One region of the Leuconostoc sp. DB-1 genome, then DNA from elsewhere that is predicted to be linked to it. Evidence: predicted binding sites of a transcription regulator. Region 1 holds the regulator's gene; the other holds the start of a gene.

The links. The regulator Rex, encoded in region 1, represses fermentation and respiration genes when NADH is low (regulators of the CRP and FNR family bind a similar motif). The targets are predictions, from matches to a motif close to TTGTGAANTANTTCACAA.
Region 2: a site for Rex is predicted at 1,715-1,732, ahead of adhP (alcohol dehydrogenase AdhP). Genes of this name have one in related genera too.

What each region holds. Positions count from the first base shown of each region.
Region 1 is NZ_JABFNJ010000001.1:1,495,109-1,498,536, forward strand. Features, by position in the region: gene HFP47_RS07360 (HAD-IIB family hydrolase) at 1-343, opposite strand, end outside; gene HFP47_RS07365 (peptidoglycan bridge formation glycyltransferase FemA/FemB family protein) at 410-1,447, opposite strand; gene HFP47_RS07370 (redox-sensing transcriptional repressor Rex) at 1,454-2,104, opposite strand; gene tsaD (tRNA (adenosine(37)-N6)-threonylcarbamoyltransferase complex transferase subunit TsaD) at 2,207-3,217, opposite strand; gene rimI (ribosomal protein S18-alanine N-acetyltransferase) at 3,210-3,428, opposite strand, start outside.
Region 2 is NZ_JABFNJ010000001.1:1,638,034-1,641,461, reverse strand. Features, by position in the region: gene pgk (phosphoglycerate kinase) at 1-161, shown strand, start outside; partial or broken gene HFP47_RS08080 (MFS transporter) at 310-1,580, shown strand; gene adhP (alcohol dehydrogenase AdhP) at 1,751-2,803, shown strand; gene HFP47_RS08070 (lactoylglutathione lyase) at 2,857-3,189, opposite strand; gene HFP47_RS08065 (MFS transporter) at 3,195-3,428, opposite strand, start outside.

The DNA.
Region 1 (3,428 bases):
CACCTGTCATGATAATAATGTTTTCCGCTGACTCCGGATTTTTAGCATTCCAGTCAATGACCTTTTCTAATTGATTAGCTGACAAATGTACTGAATACAATTGTTGTTCAAATGTTGATACAACTGCACCATTGGAACCAACAAAATCCATTTCAAAGCCATTATTAATTGTTGGGGCAAACAATTGTTGTAGATTTTTAACTTGACGCCCTGAAGCCGCAACAAAACGCATATCGCGTGTCTCCATAACTGATAAAACGCGTTCAAATCTAGCTTGACTATATTCATCATTTGCCGTTAAAAACGTGCCATCCATGTCCGACGCAATTAATTTAATTGACATTACTTGTCTCCTACTCGTAAATACTATCTTTCAATTGTACCAAAAAAGCGCCGTTAAGCGCTAATTTCATTCAAATTGTTTAAGATATTCTTGATAACCAGATTCATCAATTACCCAATCTAGTTCACCAATGTACTCAGCATGGGGATCATGGTAAGCAAATTCATGCTTAAATTTGTATAATCCATCTGAATTATCAAATTCACCAATGCCACCAAAATCGTACTCAACTTTGCCTAATTCAAGTCCCCATTTGAGCATTTCGTATTGGATAGCAGCAGGCGCATTATGCTTTCCAAATTCACGGTATGAACCAGCGTACATGTACCAAATCTCATCGCCATAAGAGAATCCAAGGCCACTGGCAATAACTTGATCTTCATAATGCGCTAGATAAACACGGAATAATCCCGTACCAGCCCATAATTTTTGCATTCGTAAGAAATAGTCAATTGGTCGATGGGTAATGCCATGGCTCTTCGCCATCGACACATATGTATCAAACAATGCGCGAATGTCTTCTTCACTATCACCACTTGTAACAGTAACCCCGTCACGAAAAGCACGACGAATATCATTTCTGACTTTCGGCTTAAAATGAAGCATTAACTCATCTTCATTTGTAATGGGCTTAGCCCCTTCACCGCGACCATCATAGTACAAAACAACATTCTTACGTGGTTGAATGTTCCCATGCATATGCTTAACTTGTTTATTTCTTGTTTTAAATCCAGCATCAAGATACTTTTGATTTAATGCATCAGAATATGACACCTCAGGATCCATACGTACCAAAAATACATTATCTGGCAAAGCTGTCAATGCTTCATTAATCATTGACTTAATCAAGTCAATGTCCTCAACATCAGCTACTGGCCCTCGGCCAACATAAGCTAATAGTTTTCCTGGTACTGCTTCGACGGTTAAAATAGACATAGCGGCATCAATTTTTCCGTCAGTTTCGTGGTAAACATAAATGTGTCCCCAGTTAGATTTCAACTCTCCCCACAATGGATCTTGTGTTACTTGTCCACGGGGATTTTCACGAACGAATTGCTGATAATCAGTTACTTTTTTGGAATCATCTAAATTTAAAATAGTCATGTGAAATTATAGTCCTGTCGTAATTGAGCCGTAGTTTTCGATGAAATAAACTAACGTCTGTAATTCATTTGTTAAGTCAACGTTTTGCACACGAACACCAGTTGGAACAGTCACACGTACTGGTGTAAAGTTCAAAATACCTTTGACACCCGTTTCGACTAACTGGTTGGTAATTTCTTGTGCAACACCTTGTGGAACCGTTAGAATGGCAATATTGATACGTTGTGCTGTTATTTGCTCTTGTAACTCTTCCATTGAATAAATTGGTACACCTGACAAAATTGTGCCTGTACGCTTTTCGTCTGCATCAAATGCTGCTGCAATACGCATATTTGATGATTGATGGAAATTAAAGTTTAATAAAGCTTGTCCAAGATTACCAGCACCGATTAAAGCCACATTAATTAAGCTGTCTTGGTCCAATACATTAGCGAAGAAATCTAAAAGCGCTTTGACATCATAACCGTAGCCACGCTTACCTAGCGCACCAAAATATGAAAAATCTCGACGAATTGTTGCCGCATCGAACTTAATAGCTTCACTCAACTCTGAGGAAGAAATCCGTTCCTTGCCAGCATCATGTAAGAATGTTAGATAACGAAAATATATAGGTAGCCGCTTAGCAGTTGCACGCGGTATTTTAGGTTGTTGAGTCATAATTATCTCCATTAATTAAACTTGTGAACTTTTGCATAACTAGTATACCATATATAAAAGGTTTTACCAAAAGATAGTGATGTTTTCACAATGATGTCAGGATTATAACAATTCAAAATCCAATCCCGGATCCGTGTTTAAATCTAAATCAGCAAAAATATTTTTCTTGTAATTCCAATAACCCGCAGCACCAATCATTGCTGCATTATCCCCTGTATACTGCATCGGAACAGGGATAAATTCTGTCTTTGGAAAATCGTTTAATAGCATAGTCAATTCTTCACGTAATTGAGAATTTGCGGCGACACCACCAGCTAATACAAAACTTTTAACAGGAAAATTTTCTAATGCTCGTTTTGTCCGACCAATTAATGCATCAACAACAGCATTTTGAAAGCTAGTCGCCAAATCATTCTGATTGATTGTTTCCTCTTTTTGATTGGCGTGATGTACATAATTAATTACCGCACTCTTCAAACCAGAAAAACTAAAATCATAGTTATCTTCATGTGCCATGGCAGTTGGAAATTTAATGGTTGGTTGGCCTCTATGAGCCATCTCATCAATTGTCTTCCCAGCAGGATACGGCAAATTTAATAGCCGCCCAACTTTATCAAAGCTTTCTCCAGCTGCATCATCACGTGTTTCGCCAATGACTTCAAATTGGTTTTCTTCACGCATCAATACAAGTTCAGTATGTCCACCAGAAACCATTAATGCCATCGCTGGATATTTAATTGGCTTGTTAAAATTTGCCGCCGCAATATGACCTGCTAAGTGATTAACTGGAATAACTGGCAAACCATGCGCCAGAGCAAATGTTTTCGCCCCCATTAAACCAACTAATAAAGAGCCGACTAGTCCCGGCCCATATGTCACAGCAACCGCATCAAGCGCTTTGAGTTCTACATGAGCCGTGTTTAAAGCATCATTTAGTACCCGAGTAATCCATTCAATATGATGTCTACTGGCCACTTCAGGAACAATACCACCAAAGCGTTGATGTGAATTAATTTGGGTAGCCACACTGTTGCTTAGCACAATGTGACCGTCTTCAACAATGGCGACACTTGTTTCATCCGCACTTGATTCAAAGGAAATTATTTTAGTCAATTTTTTTCTCCATCATAATTGCATCATCACCATTTCTATAATATTTTTCACGACGATAATACTCTGTAAATCCCAGCTTTCTATATAATGCTTGGGCGCCACCATTTTGTGCAGATACTTCAAGCAAAAATCGAGTAACTTGCTTCATATTAAAAATATGTTTAAAAATGTTCTGTGCCACACCTTGTTTTTGATAATCAGGATGTACTGC
Region 2 (3,428 bases), 140 kb from region 1:
ATGGTGGTACAACAATCGTTGGTGGTGGTGATTCAACTGCTGCGGTACAACAATTGGGTGTTGCCGACAAGTTGACTCACATTTCAACTGGTGGTGGTGCTTCACTTGAATACCTTGAAGGTAAGGAATTGCCTGGAATCGCTTCAATTTCGGAAAAGTAATTTCAAAAATAGCGCGAAAGCGCTTTTTTTGTACAATAATTTAAAAATTGTTAAACGTTTGATTGATTAATTACTGTATATATGGTTTAATAATTAACGGACAAAATAACGTTTGCCAGTGAGCAGACATTTTGGAGGAAAACAATATATGACAATTAGTCAGTCCGAAAACGTAATGCAGCAAGATCAGGTAGAGACTGGTGCTCAAATGACCAGCGAACAAAAGGTGGTTCTTGGATCAACAACCCTAGGATTTACTTTGGATCATATGGACGCAACATTCCTATCTTTCGCATTGGCGCCTATGATTGCCGAACTACACATTACTGGTGCACAGGGTGGAATTATTGCAGCAATGTCAAACTGGGGAGCACTATTAGGAAGTCTCTTGTTTGGTATTTTAGCTGACCGTATCGGTCGTGTTAAAGTATTGTCTTATACTATTATGCTCGTGACCTTTGCGACAGTTATCTTGGCATTTTTGGATAACACGCACACGATTTATGCAGCTCGTTTCCTTCTGGGGATGGGAACTGGTGGTGAGTATGGTGTAAGTATGGCATTGATTGCTGAGAGCTTTAGAGCTAGTCGTGTAGGCCGTATGAGCTCTATTACTGCAATTGGCGGACAAGTGGGTGCCATACTCGCGGCAATTTTAGCAACATTAATTATGCCTTCCTTTGGTTGGCGTGGTTTGTTTATGTTAGGATTTTTGCCACTAATCGTTGTATACATTGTGAGACGACACTTAAAAGAAACACCTGAATTTGAGCAACTGCAAGCTGACTACAAGACTGGTAAAAAGAAATTTAGTTTTAAAACGATTGCCAATACCCCAAACGCGCTTATACTTCTTTTGTGTTAATTGTGATGTTGACTATTCAAACGTCGGGCTATTACGGATTGATGAACTGGTTGCCAACAATTATGCGGAAGCAATTGGGTATCACAGAAACAATTACAGCAGGATACGTCAATCTTGGTATGATACCTATTATTATTGGTATGGCGGTTGGTATGCTTACTTTTGGTACGATTCTAGACACCATAGGTCCCCGACGCGCGTTTGCCATATTCTTAGTAGCTTCAGCGCTTATGATTTATGTCTTTACATTTGCATATAATATGTGGACATTAACAATTTTAGGTGCGTTAGTTGGATTTTTCTCTAACGGCATGTATGGTGGATTTGGCGCAGTTATTAGTCAATTGTATCCTTCGGAAATTCGAGCAACTGCAGCCAATACCTTGATGGGATCTGGCCGTGCTATTGGTGCCTTTTCATCAGTTGTGATTGGTTGGATTATGGACAATTATAGTGTGGCAGTCGTGATGCTGAGTTTATCGTTAATGTACGTCATTAGTTTAATTTTTATGTTAACAATTCCTGGATTTAAAAAATTAAATACTGACCAATAATTCAATAAAATTAAAAGGAACATTTAATGATAATGTTCTTTTTCTTTTGGGTATTTATGTGAAACGAGTCACTAACGGAAGGAGATGCGTAGTAAATAATACTTTACAAATATGACAAAAAGCGGTAAAATTAATTGTAAATAAGTTCACATACAAGAAAGAGGTTAAAAATGAAAGCAGCAGTTGTTCGTAACGTAAATGATGGTTATGTTGATTTGATCGAGGATTGGCAGCCACGTGCGTTAGCATTTGGAGATGCATTGGTTGATGTTGAATACGTTGGCCTTTGTCACACTGATTTGCACTGTGCAAACGGCGATTTCGGTGACCCTAACAAGATCGGTGAACGGAACGGTAATTTTGGTCGAGTTATTGGACATGAAGGTGTTGGACGCGTGTCTAAATTAGGTGAAGGTGCTAGCGATTACCTTAAAGTCGGTGACCGTGTTTCAATTGCCTGGTTCTATGACGCTTGTGGCGTTTGTGATTACTGTGTCTCAGGAAACGAAACGTTCTGCCGTAAGGTGCGTAATTCTGGTTACACAATTGATGGCGCAATGTCACAACAAGTTGTTGTAAATGCTAAGTATGCAGTTAAAGTACCAGAAGGCTTAGACCCTGTTGAAGCGACATCAATTACTTGTGCTGGTGTTACAATGTACAAAGCCTTGAAAGTCGGTGAAACTAAGCCTGGTGAGTGGGTGTCAGTTCACGGTGCTGGTGGTCTAGGTAATTTGGCTGTTCAATATGCACACAGTGTTTTCGGTGCTCACGTTGCAGTTATTGATGGAAACGATGATAAATTAGCAGCCGCAAAAGCTAATGGAGCGGAAGTACTAGTTAATCGTAAGAAGGAAGATGTTGTAGCTAAGGTGAATGAATTAACTGGCGGCGTTCACAATGCTCAAGTGACAGCTGTTAACGATGCTGCATTCTCCCAGGCTGTGAATGTGCTTCGTCCAATGGGCAAGCTTGTAGCCGTTGCTTTGCCACAAGGTGATATGGCTTTGAATATTGCTAAAACAGTCCTTGATGGTATTGAAGTTCGCGGTTCATTGGTTGGAACACGTGCAGACCTAAAGGAAGCTTTCCAATTTGGTGCTGAAGGAAAAGTTAAGCCAATTGTTGAGACAGTTGCCTTCCAAGACATGAATGAAATTATTGATGAAATGAAAGCCGGTTCAATTACTGGTCGTAAGGTCATTGATTTTACAACACTTTAATAGTAAAAAAGCGTAAACAACTATAATAGCTGTTTACGCTTTTTATTTTGATCTTAAACATTGGCTTCTAAAACAATTAAATTATCTTCGGAATCATGTATTGATAAGGCAATTTTGTTTCCAAATCTTTTTTCTGGCTCGCCAATAATTGGGATGAAATTGTTACGTAAGTGTTTTACCAAATCAGCTTGGTGATCACGAACGAGCATTTCTAGGCGGTCAGTTGGTTTGCCGGTGACAAACACAATATCTTCGCCATCAATCACAAGGTGCCGACCACTTTGGTGACCAGATTGCGGTAAATCAAATACATCACGCCAAAAGCGATAAGCACGGTTGATGTCAGCAGCTGGAATAGTTTTGATGTTTAGTTTACGTGGTTTCATAATAATTATAGTATAGCGGATTCTCTGGTTTTTTCAACCAGTTCCATATCTTGTTGGCGAGTTAAGATTGTATAAATGGTAATCAGTGATGCGACAAATCCCATGAAGAACCAAGAAATATTTGGTGAATAGATGTTTGCGGTGCCGAGAAAAATAATTTGACCAAGTGGCGTGGCCGACATAACGAATGTATTAATTAGACCAGAAACACCCGCCAAGCGATTATGATCGGTTCGCTT